2 regions of the Methylocystis sp. genome follow, and region 1 is predicted to be linked to the other one. Evidence: predicted binding sites of a transcription regulator. Region 1 holds the regulator's gene; the other holds the start of a gene.
The links. Region 1 encodes HrcA, which represses chaperone genes, less so after heat shock. Its sites were predicted from a motif close to GTTAGCACTCNCNNNNNGNGAGTGCTAAC; they were not measured.
Positions count from the first base shown of each region.

Region 2: a site for HrcA is predicted at 5,064-5,092, ahead of groES (co-chaperone GroES). Genes of this name have one in related genera too.

Region 1 is NZ_JBFWVN010000002.1:137,505-145,809, reverse strand. Features, by position in the region: gene rsmH (16S rRNA (cytosine(1402)-N(4))-methyltransferase RsmH) at 1-855, opposite strand, end outside; RNA gene rnpB (RNase P RNA component class A) at 1,161-1,541, opposite strand; partial or broken gene AB7I51_RS01965 (NAD(P)/FAD-dependent oxidoreductase) at 1,745-2,719, shown strand; gene AB7I51_RS01960 (hypothetical protein) at 2,726-3,007, shown strand; gene AB7I51_RS01955 (primosomal protein N') at 3,101-5,344, shown strand; gene AB7I51_RS01950 (hypothetical protein) at 5,485-5,760, shown strand; gene hrcA (heat-inducible transcriptional repressor HrcA) at 5,843-6,928, opposite strand; gene AB7I51_RS01940 (outer membrane protein) at 7,012-7,788, opposite strand; gene AB7I51_RS01935 (glycosyltransferase family 4 protein) at 7,948-8,305, opposite strand, start outside.
Region 2 is NZ_JBFWVN010000018.1:3,817-12,121, reverse strand. Features, by position in the region: gene sucD (succinate--CoA ligase subunit alpha) at 1-101, shown strand, start outside; gene AB7I51_RS08080 (2-oxoglutarate dehydrogenase E1 component) at 174-3,158, shown strand; gene odhB (2-oxoglutarate dehydrogenase complex dihydrolipoyllysine-residue succinyltransferase) at 3,187-4,479, shown strand; gene AB7I51_RS08070 (DUF1150 family protein) at 4,585-4,854, shown strand; gene groES (co-chaperone GroES) at 5,158-5,445, shown strand; gene groL (chaperonin GroEL) at 5,490-7,124, shown strand; gene AB7I51_RS08055 (aa3-type cytochrome c oxidase subunit IV) at 7,559-7,705, shown strand; gene AB7I51_RS08050 (Re/Si-specific NAD(P)(+) transhydrogenase subunit alpha) at 7,778-8,305, shown strand, end outside.

The DNA.
Region 1 (8,305 bases):
GATGGGCTGGCGGCCCTGGCAGACGAAACTCGGCGCCGGCGGCGCCGTTTCGCCGGGAAGGCGGCGAGAGCCGGTTTCGCCCCGTCCGCAGCGTTCTGCGAGAAACTGCTTGACGATGCGATCCTCAAGGGAATGAAAGGTCACGACGACAAGCCGGCCGCCTTCGCCGAGCAGCCGTTCGGCGCCGACGAGGCCGTTCAGCAATTCTTCGAGTTCTTCATTGACCGCAATGCGCAGCGCCTGGAAGCTCTTCGTCGCCGGATGAATGTCGCCCGGACGATTGGGCGCGACGCGCTCGATCAGTCCGGCGAGCGCTTTCGTCGTTTCGAACGGCGCGATGTTGCGGTCATGGACGATGGCGCGGGCGATGCGCCGCGCGGCGCGCTCTTCGCCGTAAAAATACAGAATGTCGGCGAGCGTCTCTTCATCCGCCTCATTGACGATGTCGGCGGCGCTGCGGCCCTGCCCGCCCATGCGCATGTCGAGCGGCCCCTCGGCGCGAAAGGAAAAGCCGCGCTCAGCTTCGTCGAACTGCATCGACGAGACGCCGATATCGAAGACGATTCCGTCGACCGGTGCGAAGCCTTGCGCGCGCGCAATATCTTCGAGCTGGGAAAAGCGCGCTTCGACAAGCGTGAGCCGTCCGCGCATCTCTTCGACGAGCGAAGCGCCGGCCGTCACCGCCGTCCGATCGCGATCAAGCGCGAGCACGCGCGTATCCGGCTCTGCAAGCATGGCGCGCGTATAGCCGCCGCCGCCGAAGGTCGCGTCGACATAGCGTCCGCCGCGCCGCACGCCGAAAACGGCGATCGCCTCATCGCGCAGCACCGGAATATGCGTCCCTGCGGACGTCATCGGCATGCTCCTCATCAGGCGGCGCGCGGCGCGAGGCGGCCGGCGGCGCGACGCCAAGCGTCCCGCGCGCGCAGGCGCGTCGAGACGGCGTATTTGCGGCTGGGCGGTTTTAATCGACATGGAACCGCGAGGCGTCGGGAGCAGGCGGGTCGCCACGCGCCGAATTCGGCAACCGGCTTCATTAGGCTTTTTTATCGTTAAGGGAGCGTTTACGGTAGCTTCGAATTTGGCGGCCTCGTGGCGGCGAAGAGCGATGCAAAGCTTCCCTGCCGCAATTTTTGATTGACGACAAAATCGTCGATGTGAGCGCCAGTCGGCCTGTAAGCCGGGTTCTGTACGTCCTTTGCAGAACGTGACGACCATTCCTCTGGGACGGACGTTGCCGCCCGCCTCAAGCAACCAACCCGGGCGACAATCCCGGAGACGGGTCGAAGACGCAAAGCTTGCGCTTTTAGGCCTTCCGTCGCCCCTATTCGGTCTTGCTCCCGGCGGGGCTTGCCGTGCCCCGAACGTCGCCGCTCGGGCGGTGCGCTCTTACCGCACCCTTTCACCCTTACCGCTTGCGCGGCGGTTTGCTTTCTGTGGCGCTATCCCTGGGGTCGCCCCCGCCGGACCTTATCCGGCGCCGTGTCTCCGTGGAGCCCGGACTTTCCTCTGCTTAACGCAGCGGCCGTCCAGCCGACTGGCGTAATGAGGGATAGGCGCCCAAGCGACGGAATGCAAGACTGGCGAAATCGCGAGCGCGACGCCTGCAGTTGCGGATTTTTATTCCGCGTCTCGAAATCGGCGAGATGGTCGCGGAAACTGGAACCTTGCAGGCGTTTTAGCGCTTAAAGTCCCAGTCGCATGCGCGGCTTGATCATAGCGGCGACAAGTTTTTCCCGGACGGTTCGTCATGCCGCAAAGCAGCGCCGCCAAGAGAGACCCCCGTGTCGTCATCATCGGCGGCGGCTTCGCCGGCATCGCGGCGGCCCAGGCGCTCGCCGGGTCCGGCGCGCGTATAACGATATTGGACAGCACCAATCATCACTGCTTCCAGCCCCTACTCTATCAGGTCGCGACCGCGGCCCTAGCCGCGCCGGAAGTCGCCTGGCCGATACGTCATGTCATGCGGCGCCAGAAGGACGCAACCGTGCCGATGCTCACGGTCACCGGCGTCGATGCCGCGCGCAAAGTCGTCGCGACCAAAACATGCGAGATCGGCTATGACTTTCTCGTCGTCGCGACGGGGGCGACGCATTCCTATTTCGGCCATGACTGGGAGAGTTTGGCGCCAGGGCTGAAAACCATCGCCGACGCAGCGCGCATCCGCCGCAGACTGCTTCTGGCATTCGAACGCGCGGAGATCAGCGCCGATCCGATCGAGCGCGAGCGGCTGCTCACCATCATCATCGTCGGCGGCGGTCCGACGGGCGTCGAACTTGCCGGCGCCATTTCGGAACTCGCCCAGCGAACGCTCCCGCCTGAGTTTCGCCGCGCCGATCCGAGGAAGGCGCGCATCATCCTGCTCGAAGCAGGGCCTCGCATTCTGGAAAGCTTTCCCGAACGGCTTTCGCAATATGCACGCAATTCGCTCGAAAGAAACGGTGTCGACGTGCTGACGGACATGCCAGTCGATCACATTTTCGAAGACAGAATTGTCGCGGGAGAGAAGGAGATCGCCGCCGGCGCGATTCTCTGGGCCGCCGGCGTGCAGGCGTCGCCCGCGGCGAATTGGCTGGGCGTCGACGGCGATCGCAGCGGGCGCATTGCGGTGAATGGGGACCTAACGGTTCCCGGCCTGCCCGACGTCTATGTGATCGGGGATCTCGCGTTTCTGACGGGTCCCGACGGGGCGCCGGTTCCGGCGCTCGCCGCTGCCGCCAAGCAAATGGGCAAATACGCCGGACGCGCCATCCGGTTGCGTCTCAAGGGGTGCTCGCCGCGCAAACCCTTCCGCTATCGCGACTACGGCAGTCTGGCGACAATCGGCCGCAACTCGGCGATCGTCAAACTGGGACGGCTGGAATTGACCGGGTTCCCCGGCTGGCTGTTCTGGAGCATCGTGCATATTTATTTTCTGGTGAATTTGCGCAGCCGCATCTTCGTGGCGATGAGTTGGATCGCGACCTATCTGACGAGCCATCGCGGCGCCCGGCTGATTATCCGCTGAGACAATCCGAGCATGGCGCGAAAACGAACCGTCATTGCCACCGCTAGCGCTGCAAGATTTCCGCTCGAGAGCGGAATGGATTAAATCCTCCACATGAATGCGGCGCAGGACGAGGAAGAACGAGCGCGAGTCGTCGACATCTTGGCGCCCGTCGCGGTCGACTCGACCTATTCCTATCTCGCGCCGGCGGCGATGCGTCTTCAGCCCGGCGACAGCGTCCGGGCGCCGCTCGGACGCCGCGAGGCCTATGGCGTCGTCTGGTCGATCGACGGCGGTTCCCCTCCGGGCGGCAATCTCAAGACGGTCAGCGCCCGGCTCGACCGTCCGCCGCTCTCGCGAAAACTGCGCGACTTCATCGACTGGCTGGCGCGTTACACGCTGACGCCGCGCGGCATGGCGCTGCGCCTCGCCACAAGGGCCGCGGAAGACGCCGGACCGGAAGCGCCGCGCACGCTCTATTGCGCCAGCGGCGCGGCGCCGGAACGATTGACGCCGACGCGCGCGCGCGTCCTCAAGGCTGCGGAAGGCGGCGTCGCATTCGCCAAGAAAGCGCTTGCCGAAGCCGCCGCCTGCTCGACCGGCGTCATCGACGCGCTCGTTGACGAAGGCGCGCTGGAGGCGGTCGCCGCGCCGCCAGAGCCGATTGCGCCACCGCTTGATCCCTTGTTCGCAACGCCGGTATTGGAGCCCGCGCAGCAAGAAGCCGCCGACGCGCTGAAGACGGCACTTTCGTCGCAGACGTTCAAGCCCTTTCTGCTCGAAGGCGTCACCGGCTCCGGCAAAACCGAAGTCTATTTCGACGCGATCGCCGCGACCCTACAGGCCGGCGGACAGGCGCTGGCGATGATGCCGGAAATCGCGCTCACCACTCAATTTCTCGAGCGCTTCGCTTCGCGTTTCGGCGAGAGGCCGGCCGAATGGCATTCTGGCGTCAGCGCCCGCAAACGCGCGCGCATCTGGCGCGGCTGCGCGACCGGCGACGTGCGTGTGGTCGTCGGCGCGCGCTCGGCGCTGTTCCTGCCCTTTTCGAAACTGCGGCTGATCGTCGTCGATGAGGAGCATGAAGGCGCCTATAAGCAGGACGACGGCGTGAGCTATCACGCGCGCGACATGGCGGTGGTGCGCGCGCGGATGGAGGAAGCGACGATCGTCCTCGCCTCGGCGACGCCCTCGATCGAAACCCGCGTCAACGCCATGCGCGGACGCTACGGCTATCTTAAGCTCGATTCACGGGCGCGCGCGCGGCTGATGCCGACGCTCGAAGCGATCGACATGCGCAAGGAAGGCCCGCCGCGCGGCAGATGGATCGCCCCACGCCTCGCTTTGGCGGTCGGCGAAACGATCGCGCGCGGCGAGCAGGCGCTGCTCTTTCTCAATCGGCGCGGCTATGCGCCGCTGACGGTCTGCCGCACATGCGGCCATCGCTTCCGCTGCGCACAATGCGACGCCTGGTTGGTTGAGCATCGCTTCCGCCGCGCGCTGATGTGCCATCATTGCGGCCATGTTGAGCGCCGGCCCGACGTCTGCCCCGAATGCGGCAGCGAAGATTCGCTCGCCGCCTGCGGACCCGGCGTCGAGCGACTCGCCGAAGAAGCGGCGACGCTCTTTCCCAACGCCCGCATCCTGGTTCTTTCGTCGGATTTCCCTGGCGGCGCCGAGCGGCTGCGGCGCGAATTAGAGGAGATCGCAAATGGCGCCTTCGACATCGTCATCGGCACGCAACTCGTCGCCAAGGGCCATAATTTTCCTTATCTCACGCTCGTCGGCGTGATTGACGCGGATTTAGGTTTGGGCAGCGGCGACCCGCGCGCCGCTGAGCGCACGTTTCAACTTCTCAATCAGGTGACAGGACGCGCCGGTCGCGGCGACAGGCCGGGACGCGCGCTGATCCAGACCTTTCAGCCGTCGCATCCGGTGATCGAGGCGCTGCTCTCTGGAGACGCGGAGAAATTCTACGCGCAGGAGATCGCCGTGCGCGAGCGCGCCGGACTTCCGCCCTTCGGCCGTCTCGCGGCGCTGATCGTTTCCGCCAAAGACGCCGCCACGGCGGAAGCGCATGCGCGCGCGCTGGCCAGAGCCGCGCATGAATTGCCGCCATCGCCGCGCTACAGCGTCGCCGCGCCCGGCGCATGGCCCGAGGAAAATGAAATCACCCTGCTTGGCCCTGCGGAAGCGCCGATCGCGCTGATCCGCGGCCGCTACCGATTTCGGTTGTTGGCGAAGGGACCGCGCGGCGCCGACATGCAGGCGTTTCTACGCGACATGCTCGCCACAGGACCTAAGGAGCGAGGCGGCGTGCGCGTTCAAATCGATGTCGACCCGCAAAGCTTCTCGTAAGCGACACTAATCGCAAGGCGAGAAATGAGATGACGAGTCTTGAACCGAAGTTGCAAACATCTAGTTAGCGGCTGGTGAGCGCATAGGCGACGGCGCTGCGCTCATATTTGCACACACGCAAAGAGCAGGAGGCGCAGAGCATGATCAAACATGTGAGAACCTGTCTTTTCGCCGCCTTGGCGGCGGGCGCGCTGGCTTACGGAGCGCCAGCGGCAAAAGCGATGCCGCTCGATAACAGCGTTTCACAGTCGGTCGATGATGCGACCGGCGTGCAAAAGGCGCTATGGGTCTGCCGCTACGGACGCTGCTGGTGGCGTCCGGGGCCGCGCTACTGGGGGCCGCGGCCTTATTGGCGCCGGCCCTACTGGCGTCGGCCTTATTGGCGTCGGCCCTACTGGCGCCGCCGCTACTGGTAGGAATTACGGATTGCGCAAGATGCGCCTGAGCGGACGTTGACGAAGGAAGACGGGAAGCGGCGCGCCTCCCGTCTTCGACCCATTATCCGCCGACGACGCGGGCGACGATCCTCGCTGTATAATCCACCATCGGAACGATACGCGCGTAATTGATCCTTGTCGGGCCGATGACGCCGAGCGCGCCGATGATCCGACGTTCGCTGTCGCGCAGCGGCGCGGCGATCATCGACGAGCCGGAAAGCGAGAAGAGCTTGTTCTCCGAGCCGATGAAGATGCGCACCCCTTCGCCCTGTTCGGCGCGCTCCAGGAGATCGATGACCTCGGTCTTTGTCTCCAGATCGGCGAACAGCAGCCGAACGCGTTCAAGATCGGCGGCGGCGGTCAGATCTTCGAGAAGATGCGCCTGACCGCGCACGATCAATTGCCGCGATTCGCCCATCGCGCCGGCCCAGGTCGCGAACCCCGCTTCGACGAGACGGGCGGCGAGTTCGTCGAGCTCCCTTTGCGCGGCCTGACGCGAGCTTTCAATGCTCGCTCTCGCCTCCGCGATGGTGCGACCGCAGACTCGCGCGTTCAGATAGTTCGCGGCTTCGGTCAGCGCCGAGGCCGGAAGATCGCGCGCGACGGGAATGACCCGGTTCTCGACCGATCCGTCGTCGGCGACCAAAATGACGAGCGCCCGCTCGGGCTCGAGCCGAACGAAATCAATCTGCTTTAGGCGCACATTATCCTTGGAGGCGACGACGACGCCGGCGACGCGCGTCAGGCCCGACAGCAAAGTCGTCGCTTCCGCGAGAACGCCGGAGAAATCATGGTCCTTAGACGCCGCTTCGACCTCGGCGGCGATCCGCGCGCGTTCGTTTTCTTCGACATCGCCAATCTGCAGCATGGAATCGACGAAAAAGCGCAGCCCAAGCTCGGTTGGGAGCCGACCCGCGCTGGTATGAGGCGCATAGATGAGGCCGAGTTCCTCAAGATCCTGCATGACATTGCGCACAGATGCAGGCGACAACGTCATCGGCAGAAGCCTGGCGAGGTTCCGCGAGCCGACCGGATCGCCGGAGGCAAGATAGCTGTCGACGATCTGCCGGAAAATTTCGCGGGCGCGGTCGCTAAGTTGCGCGAGGCTTAAAGCCGAAGGGTGGGCATGCGGCGGGTTGCGGATCATGGTTCGAGTCTATCGCATCCGGGCCCCAACGAAAAAGCCCGGCCGCGAGGCCGGGCTTCGTCGACGTCGGGGAGGACGGTCGATCAGATACCGAGTTCGGGCATGCCGATCAGCGCGCCGAAGCTCCTAATCTGATAATTGACGCCGACGCGGGCGATGTTCGTATCCAGGTGATTGCCGGTGGCGGTGCGGTAGGCGAACGGGAGGGCGATGCTCGCGCTGGAAGACCCGTTCATGCGGGTAAAGATATACTCCGCCTTGACGGTCCAGTTGTCGAGGATGGCGTATTCGACGCCGGCGCCAATGGCGAAACCCGCCTGCCACACGGACCGGTTGACAGCGAATCCCGACCCCCAAAACTGGCCATAAGGAAGCACCTTGCCATAGGCCAAGCCGCCGGTGATGTAAGGAAGAAACCGGCCGAAAGCGTAACCGAAGCGCAGACGCTCCATGCCAAGCCATTGCAGGCGGCTGCCGGCGCTAGCGCCAAAATAATACGCCCCAGTATTCGTCGGGTGAACATTGGCGTAGTTGAATTCGCTCTCGTAACCGACAACGACGTTGTTGGCGAACACCCAATTGTAGCCGTTCTGGTAGCCGACCAAATAGCCGCTCGTTCCGATCGAAGTCGTTGTTGGAATCGCGAGGAAGGGTCCGGGCGACAGCAGGTAGACCTGCGAATAATGGCTGGAGTCGCCGCCCGCGTAAGAGCCGCTGATGCCGATGTGGAAGCCTTCCCAGCTGAAAACCGGCGGCGGCGGAGGCGGCGGGGCCTTGTAGATCGGAAGGTCAGCCGCCGACACGGCGCTGACTGCCAACACTGACGCAAAGGCGCCGACAACAAAGCTTCTAAAAGACATCCGAGGCGCCTCCAATAAGCCCGTCCTCTCGGGACGAGCGGCAGTGTCAGAGGCAAAGTAGCATCATCAATCCTAAGACGTAATTAGCGCGACAGGGTGGAACGCCGTTTTCCCGGTGCCGTTGCCGATGCGCCACACCCTTGCGCAATGCACTGTTTCTCATGTCCTATTCTCTGCGCCGGCGCTGATCAGCGCCCCCGTCAGCACGCCGAGGCTGGCCTTGTAGGCGGCGAGCGAGAAGCGCGACTCGTAATAGCGGCGCGCCGGACTGACGCGACGCGCGGATTCGTCCAAAGGCGCGGTCGCTGCCGCACGGCTCAGCGCATCGGCGAATTCCGAAGCGGAATCGGCGATGACGACGCCCGGCAGGCGCAACGCCTCCTCATCCATCCCCCGCATCGCCTGCGTGGTCGCGATCAGCGGCAGACCGCTCGACAACGCTTCGACCGACTTGATCGAAAGACCGGTGCCGCTGATCGTCGGCAGCAGAGCGATTCGCGCATTGGCATAGACCGCG
Region 2 (8,305 bases), on a different contig from region 1:
ACGCCGAAAGTAAAATCGCAGCCATGGAGTCGGCGGGCATTAAAGTGTCGCCGTCGCCTGCGAGGCTCGGAAAGACATTGGTCGAAGCGCTGAAGGGCTAGCCGCCTTAGCCCGCTCGACGCTTCGAAAGTCGTCGGCGTCCTTGAGCGCCGGCGCTTTTGGGAAAGATTGAGATGGCGCGTTTCGAAACCAATGGCGGCGCCGGACCAGCGCCGGCCGGCGCACGCTCGCCGCAAAATGACTTTCTCGCTTCGACATCCTTTCTGCAGGGCGCGAACGCAGGCTATCTGGAAGGCCTGCTCGCGGCCTATGAGGCCGATCCGTCCTCGGTCAGTCCCGATTGGCGCAATTTCTTCGCCGAGATGGGCCTTAAACCTCAGGAAAATGCCGCCCTAGACGGGCCGAGCTGGGCGCGCCGCGACTGGCCGCAGCCGCAAAACGGCGAATGGGTCGGCGCGCTCGTCAGCGAGGCGCCGGCGCCTGATAAAGCGCCAGCCGCTCCCGCCGCGCCCGCGCTGACCGGCGAGGACGTGTTGCGCGCGACGCGCGACTCGGTGCGCGCGCTGATGATGATCCGCGCCTATCGCATGCGCGGCCATCTGCACGCCAATCTCGATCCGCTCGGGCTGGAGCAGCGCCACGATCACGGCGAACTCAATCCGCAGACATACGGTTTCACCGACGAAGACTACGAGCGCAAAATCTTCCTCGATGGCGTATTGGGCATGCGCTTCGCCACGCTGTTCGAGATGGTCACGATCCTGCGCCGCACTTATTGCGGCACGATCGGCTTCGAATTCATGCATATTTCCAACCCGGAAGAGAAGGGCTGGCTGCAGGCCCGCATTGAAGGGCCGAAGAAGGAGATCGTCTTCACCCCGGAAGGCAAGCGGGCGATTCTCAATAAGCTCGTCGAGGCGGAAGGCTTCGAGAAATTCCTTGACGTCAAATACACCGGCACCAAGCGCTTCGGCCTCGACGGCGCCGAAAGCATCGTTCCGGCGATGGAGCAGATCATCAAGCGCGGCGGCGCGCTGGGCGTCAAGGAAATCGTCCTCGGCATGGCGCACCGCGGCCGCCTCAATATTCTCTCGCAGGTGATGGCGAAGCCGCACCGCGCCCTGTTTCACGAATTCAAGGGCGGCTCCTTCCTGCCGGACGAAGTCGAAGGGTCAGGCGACGTCAAATATCATCTCGGCGCCTCGTCGGACCGGGTCTTCGACGACAATAAGGTGCATCTCTCGCTCACCGCCAATCCGTCCCATCTCGAAATCGTCGATCCGGTCGTGCTCGGCAAGGTCCGCGCCAAGCAGGACCAGCATCATTGCACCGACAGCGATCGCCGTCCGGTGATGCCGCTGCTCATTCACGGCGACGCGGCTTTCGCCGGCCAGGGCGTGGTCGCGGAATGTTTCGGCCTTTCCGGATTGAAAGGGCATCGCACGGGCGGGTCGATCCACTTCATCATCAACAATCAGATCGGCTTCACCACCTATCCGCGCTATTCGCGGTCGTCGCCCTACCCTTCCGACGTCGCCAAGATGGTCGAGGCGCCGATTCTTCACGTCAACGGCGACGATCCCGAGGCGGTTGTCTTCGCCGCCCGCGTCGCCGCCGAATTCCGTCAGCAGTTTCAAAAGCCCGTCGTCATCGACATGTGGTGCTATCGCCGCTTCGGCCATAATGAGGGCGACGAGCCGGGCTTCACCCAGCCGCTGATGTATAAGAAGATCAGAGCGCACCGCACGACGCTCGATATTTACGCGGATCGCCTGACCGCCGAAGGCGTGCTTTCGCGCGACGATGTCGACCGGATGAAGGAAGAGTGGCGCGCGCGGCTCAATCAGGAGTTCGAGTCCGGCCAGAGCTACAGGCCCAATAAGGCGGATTGGCTCGACGGCCGCTGGGCCGGAAAAAAATCAGGCTCGCAGCTCTCCGACAATGAGCGTCGCGGTCAGACCGGCGTCGCGCTGGAGACCCTCCAGCAGATCGGCGAAAAGATCACCTCGACGCCGCCCGATTTTCATCTGCATCGCACGATCCAGCGCTTTCTCGATAATCGCAAGGCGGCGATCGAACATGGCGGGCCGATCGACTGGGCGACGGCGGAAGCGCTGGCGATGAGTTCGCTGCTCTATGAGGGCTACAATGTCCGGCTCTCCGGGCAGGACAGCGAACGCGGCACTTTTTCGCAACGTCACAGCGTGCTGATCGACCAGGACAGTGAGGCGCGCTACCTGCCGTTCAATCACGTCGCGGACGGCCAGGGGCGTTATGAAGTCGTCAATTCCATGCTTTCGGAAGAAGCGGTGCTCGGCTTCGAATATGGCTATTCGCTCGCCGAGCCCGATGCGCTGGTGTTGTGGGAAGCGCAGTTCGGCGATTTTGCCAATGGCGCGCAAGTGGTCTTCGACCAGTTCATTTCCTCGGCCGAGCGCAAATGGCTGCGCATGTCCGGCCTCGTCTGCCTGCTGCCGCATGGCTACGAAGGCCAGGGTCCGGAACATTCCTCCGCGCGACTCGAACGCTATCTGCAGCTTTGCGCCGAAGACAATATGCAGGTCGCCAATTGCACGACGCCGGCGAATTACTTCCACATCCTGCGCCGGCAGTTGCACAGAAGCTTCCGCAAGCCGCTGGTGCTGATGACGCCGAAATCGCTGCTGCGGCACAAACGCGCCGTGTCGCGTCTCGGCGAGATGGGCATGGCGTCGAGCTTTCAGCGGCTGCTGCTCGACGACGCTGAAACGGCGGCGAACGAGACCTTCGTGCTTCAGCCGGACGAAAATATTCGCCGGGTGATCTTGTGTTCGGGCAAGGTCTATTATGATCTTTTCGAGGAGCGCGAGAAGCGCGGCGTCGACGACGTCTATCTGCTGCGCGTCGAGCAGCTCTATCCCTTCCCGCTAAAAAGCCTCGTCACCGCGCTCGGGCGATTTAAGGAAGCGGACGTCGTCTGGTGCCAGGAGGAACCAAAGAACATGGGCGCCTGGTCCTTCGTCGAGTCCTATCTGGAATGGGTGCTGACGCAGATCGGCGGCAAGTCGAAACGCGCGCGCTACGTCGGGCGCCCCGCTTCGGCCTCAACCGCCGCGGGCACCATGTCCCGTCATCTCGCACAGCTGAAATCATTCCTGGACGAAGCGTTCGCGGTTTAGGACGCGACGCCACTTAAAGAGAGAGCCGATGGCTGAAATTCGCGTGCCGACCTTGGGCGAATCGGTGACTGAAGCGACCATCGGCCGCTGGTTCAAGAAAGCCGGCGATACGGTGCGCGCCGACGAGGCGCTCGCCGAGCTTGAAACCGACAAGGTCACGCTCGAAGTCAACGCGCCCGCGGCCGGCGTGCTCGCCGAAATCGTCGCGAAGGAAGGGGAAACCGTCGAGCCGGGGGCGCTGCTCGGCCAAATCGCCGAAGGCACGACGGCCCCGGCGAAGAGCGGCGGCGAGGCCGCGGCCAAATCCCCCGCGCCCAAGCCGGCGCCAATTCTGGCCGCGCCTGCACCCCAGCCGGCGCCGTCTCCCGCCGCGACAGCGATGCCGCCGTCGCCTTCCGCCGCAAAAATCGCCGTCGAACAGGGGATCGACATTGCCCAGGTCCCCGGCAGCGGCAAACGCGGGCAGGCGCTGAAATCGGACGTCGTCCAATTCGCCGCCCGTCAGGCGGCGGCGCCGCAGCCCGCTCAGGAGGCCCGCGCGCCAGCCCCCGCCCAGGAAACGCGGGTTGAAGCTCGGGTCGAAGCCCCCTCCCCGCGCCCGCCGCTTCCACAGGAAGACTCCCGTCGGGAAGAGCGGATGAAGATGACGCGCCTGCGCCAGACGATCGCGCGACGGCTCAAGGAAGCGCAAAACGCCGCCGCCATGCTGACGACCTTCAACGAAGTCGACATGTCGACGCTCATCGAACTGCGCAAGCGCTACAGGGAGTCCTTCGAAAAGAGACATGGCGTGAAGCTCGGCTTCATGGGCTTCTTCGTGAAGGCCTGTTGTCAGGCGCTGGAGGAAGTTCCGGCCGTCAATGCGGAGATCGACGGGACCGACATCATTTACAAGCGCTTCTGCCACATCGGCGTCGCCGTCGGCACCGAAAAGGGCCTGGTCGTGCCGGTGGTGCGCGACGCCGACCGTCTGTCGCTCGCCGAGATCGAACAGACCATCGCCGAACTCGGCCGCAAAGCGCGCGACGGCGCGCTCGACATCAATGATCTGCAGGGCGGCACCTTCACCATTTCCAACGGCGGCGTCTATGGTTCGTTGATGTCGACGCCGATCCTGAACGCGCCACAATCGGGCATCCTCGGCATGCACAAGATTCAGGAACGGCCCGTGGTGATCGACGGCAAGATCGAAGCGCGTCCGATGATGTATCTCGCGCTCTCCTACGACCACCGCCTTGTCGATGGAAAGGAAGCGGTGACTTTTCTGGTGCGGGTCAAGGAGTTGCTTGAAGATCCGGCGCGACTGGCGCTTGGACTCTAACCGCAACCCCTTCAAAATCTCCAAACGCTACACATCTAAATTTAGACGGCGCGCCGCTCATTGGGTGCTGTCGGCGGGGGCGAAAGGACCGCCATGGAGGTGAAGATGGACATGAAAACCGCGACCGAACGCACAGAATCTCCGCTGACGACCGAGCAGTTTGCCCAGCTTGGCGATGGTCTCATCGCTTATGTGCGGCCGATGCGTTCGGAGGACGTGAATCGGCTTTACCCGCAGGCGCCTCACATCGCGCCGGGGTTGACGATCTTCGCGCTGTTCGGCGCGGATGGCGCGCCCATCGTGCTCGCGGATTCGGAAGAAGGCTGCATCGGCAACGCCGTTGAAAACCATTTGCAGATGGTGAGCCTGCATTAGAGTCCATCTGGCGGGGCCCGCGGAAACCGCGGAGCAATCCGCCGTCTCGACGAACCCGTTGGCATAAAGTTCAACAGCTTCGGACGTGTCGCCTGCGGGTTCAACGCCCCAATCCTGCGCCGCCTGTCCCTCGTTCCGAAAATCATTCGCCATCGCCCGCGGACCACGGCTTGACAGCCGCGCCGCCCGCTCCTATCTGCAGGGCGCCTGCTGGCACTCATCTTAAATGAGTGCCAGCAGGCGTTCGCATATCCCTTTTTGGCGGGGCAGAACCCCGTCAGGCCAGAAAAGGAAAGATTCACAATGGCGTTCCGTCCCCTCCACGACCGCGTCGTGGTCAAGCGACTCGAAGGCGAGGAAAAAACCAAAGGCGGCATCATCATTCCGGACTCCGCAAAGGAGAAGCCGCAAGAGGGCAAGGTGGTTTCCGTCGGCCCCGGCGCCCGCGACGAAAACGGCAAGCTCAACCCGCTCGACGTCAAGGCCGGCGACCGCGTGCTGTTCGGAAAATGGTCGGGCACCGAGGTCAAGATCGACGGCGATGACCTGCTCATCATGAAGGAAAGCGACATTCTCGGCATCGTCGACTGACTCGACGCCGCCGTTCGCTTTTGAACCCTCTAGGAGAATTTTAAATGGCTGCAAAAGACGTCCGTTTCTCAACTGACGCCCGCGACCGCATTCTGCGTGGCGTCGAAATCCTCAACAACGCCGTCAAGGTGACGCTCGGCCCCAAGGGCCGCAACGTCGTCATCGAGAAGTCCTTCGGCGCGCCGCGCATCAGCAAGGACGGCGTCACCGTCGCCAAAGAGATCGAACTTGCCGACAAGTTCGAAAATCTCGGCGCCCAGCTCGTCCGCGAAGTCGCCTCGAAGCAGAATGACATCGCCGGCGACGGCACCACGACAGCCACGGTGCTGGCCGCGTCGATCGCCCGTGAAGGCTCCAAGGCGGTCGCCGCCGGCCTCAACCCGATGGATCTGAAGCGCGGAGTCGATCTCGCCGTCGACGCCATCGTCGCCGATCTCAAGCAGCATTCGAAGAAGGTCACCTCGAACGACGAGATCGCCCAGGTCGGCACGATTTCGGCGAATGGCGACAGCTTCATCGGCGAAGAAATCGCCAAGGCGATGCAGAAGGTCGGCAATGAGGGCGTGATCACGGTCGAGGAGGCCAAGAGCCTCGAGACCGAGACCGATATCGTCGAAGGCATGCAGTTCGACCGCGGCTATCTCTCGCCCTATTTCATCACCAACGCCGAGAAGATGATCGCCGAACTCGACGATCCCTATATTCTCATCCATGAGAAGAAGCTCTCGACGCTGCAGCCGCTGCTGCCGATCCTCGAAGCCGTGGTGCAGACCGGCAAGCCGCTGCTCATCGTCGCCGAGGACGTCGAAGGCGAGGCGCTCGCCACGCTCGTCGTCAACAAGCTGCGCGGCGGCTTGAAGATCGCCGCCGTCAAGGCGCCGGGCTTCGGCGACCGCCGCAAGGCGATGCTCGAAGACATCGCCATCCTCACCGGCGGCCAGATGATCGCCGAGGATCTGGGCATCAAGCTCGAAAACGTCACGCTCGCCATGCTCGGCCGCGCCAAGCGCGTGCGCATCGAGAAGGAGAACACGACGATCATCGACGGCGCCGGCGAGAAGAAGGACATCGAGGCGCGCATCTCCCAGATCAAGGGCCAGATCGAGGAGACCACCTCCGACTATGACCGCGAGAAGCTGCAGGAGCGTCTCGCCAAGCTCGCGGGCGGCGTCGCGGTGATCCGCGTCGGCGGCGCGACCGAGGTCGAAGTCAAGGAGAAGAAGGACCGCGTCGACGACGCCCTCAACGCCACCCGCGCGGCGGTCGAGGAAGGCGTGTCGCCGGGCGGCGGCGTGGCGCTGCTGCGCGCCATCAAGGCGCTTGGCGGGGTCAAGGTCGGCAATCCGGATCAGCAGACGGGCGTCGACATCGTCCGTAAGGCGATCCAGGCGCCGGCCCGCCAGATCGTCGACAACGCCGGCGGCGATGGCGCCGTGGTGGTCGGCAAGCTGCTCGAATCCGGAGAATATGGCTACGGCTTCGACGCGCAGAAGGGCGAGTATGGCGATCTGATGAAGCTCGGCATCATCGACCCGACCAAGGTCGTGCGCACCGCGCTGCAGGACGCCGCTTCGATCGCTGGTCTGATCATCACCACTGAGGCGACGATCACTGAAGCGCCGAAGAAGGAAGCTCCGCCGCCGATGCCGGGCGGCGGCATGGGCGGCATGGACTTCTAAGCGCCGACCGCTCAACCAGGAAAACAAGGCCCCGGACAAGCGTCCGGGGCTTTTTTGCGCGTCTTATGCGACGCTACGAATTGACCGAATCGGCCGCAGGAGCGTTGGCGAGCCTGGAGGCTCGCATGGTTGCGAACAAGCCGGAGTTGGCGCATTTCATTCGCGGCGCCGAGTTACGCCGTCTTACGGCTGATGCGCCCTTTAGCAAGCAGCGAGCGTTTCCGAGAGAAGCTGCGCGCGGTCTTGGCGGCCAAGCGCTAGGCCCGCCCGAGCGTCATAAAACCCGAACTCCGTCTGTGCTTCTCTGCGCCGCGCGCGGCGGCGCGACGCAGGTTCTTGCGCGCCGGAGGCGTTGCCCTATGGCTTCCGCTCGTTTAGCATAAGCGTCGCGCGCGGGGTCTCGCGCGCCTCAAGCAAGAATCGGGAGGAGCGAGATGGCGAGCTTGCGCACGCCGGTGGAGTCGAACGGCGACTGGGCCGAGCACGTAAAGACCTACAATACATTTTTGCTGCTGCTGAAGATCGGGGCGGCGAGCACTGCAGTGCTGTTGCTCGCGCTGTATTTCTTCGTCGCGCGCTAGGTCCGCGCTCATCGCCTTCCACCGCTGTCGGCGACGCTGGCGGCGACGGTTTTTCCGCAACCGGAGTTCGTCATGCGCATCGCCGTATTGGCTGAAACGGATCAGTCCGAGCCGCGCGTCGCGGCCACGCCTGAGACCGTCAAGAAATTCATCGGGCTCGGCGCCGACGTGGCGGTCGAGGCCGGCGCCGGCGCCGCAGCCGGCTTCTCGGATGGCGATTACGCCGCGGCCGGCGCGACGATCGCCAATGGCGCGGCGGCGGCGCTGACGGGCGCCGACGTGGCGTTGCGCGTCCGGCGGCCCTCGGCCGCCGAGCTCCCAGGCGCGAAACCCAATCTCGCGGTGATCGCAATCATGGATCCGTTTGGCGCCGGCGCTCAGCTTGCCGGACTCGCCGGCGCCGGCGCAATTGCTTTCGCCATGGAATTCATGCCGCGCATCACCCGCGCGCAAACCATGGACGTTTTGTCGTCGCAGGCCAATCTTGCGGGCTATCGCGCCGTCATTGACGCGATGGCCGAATATGGCCGCTCCTTCCCGATGATGATGACCGCCGCCGGCACCGTTCCGGCGGCGAAAGTTTTTATCATGGGCGTCGGC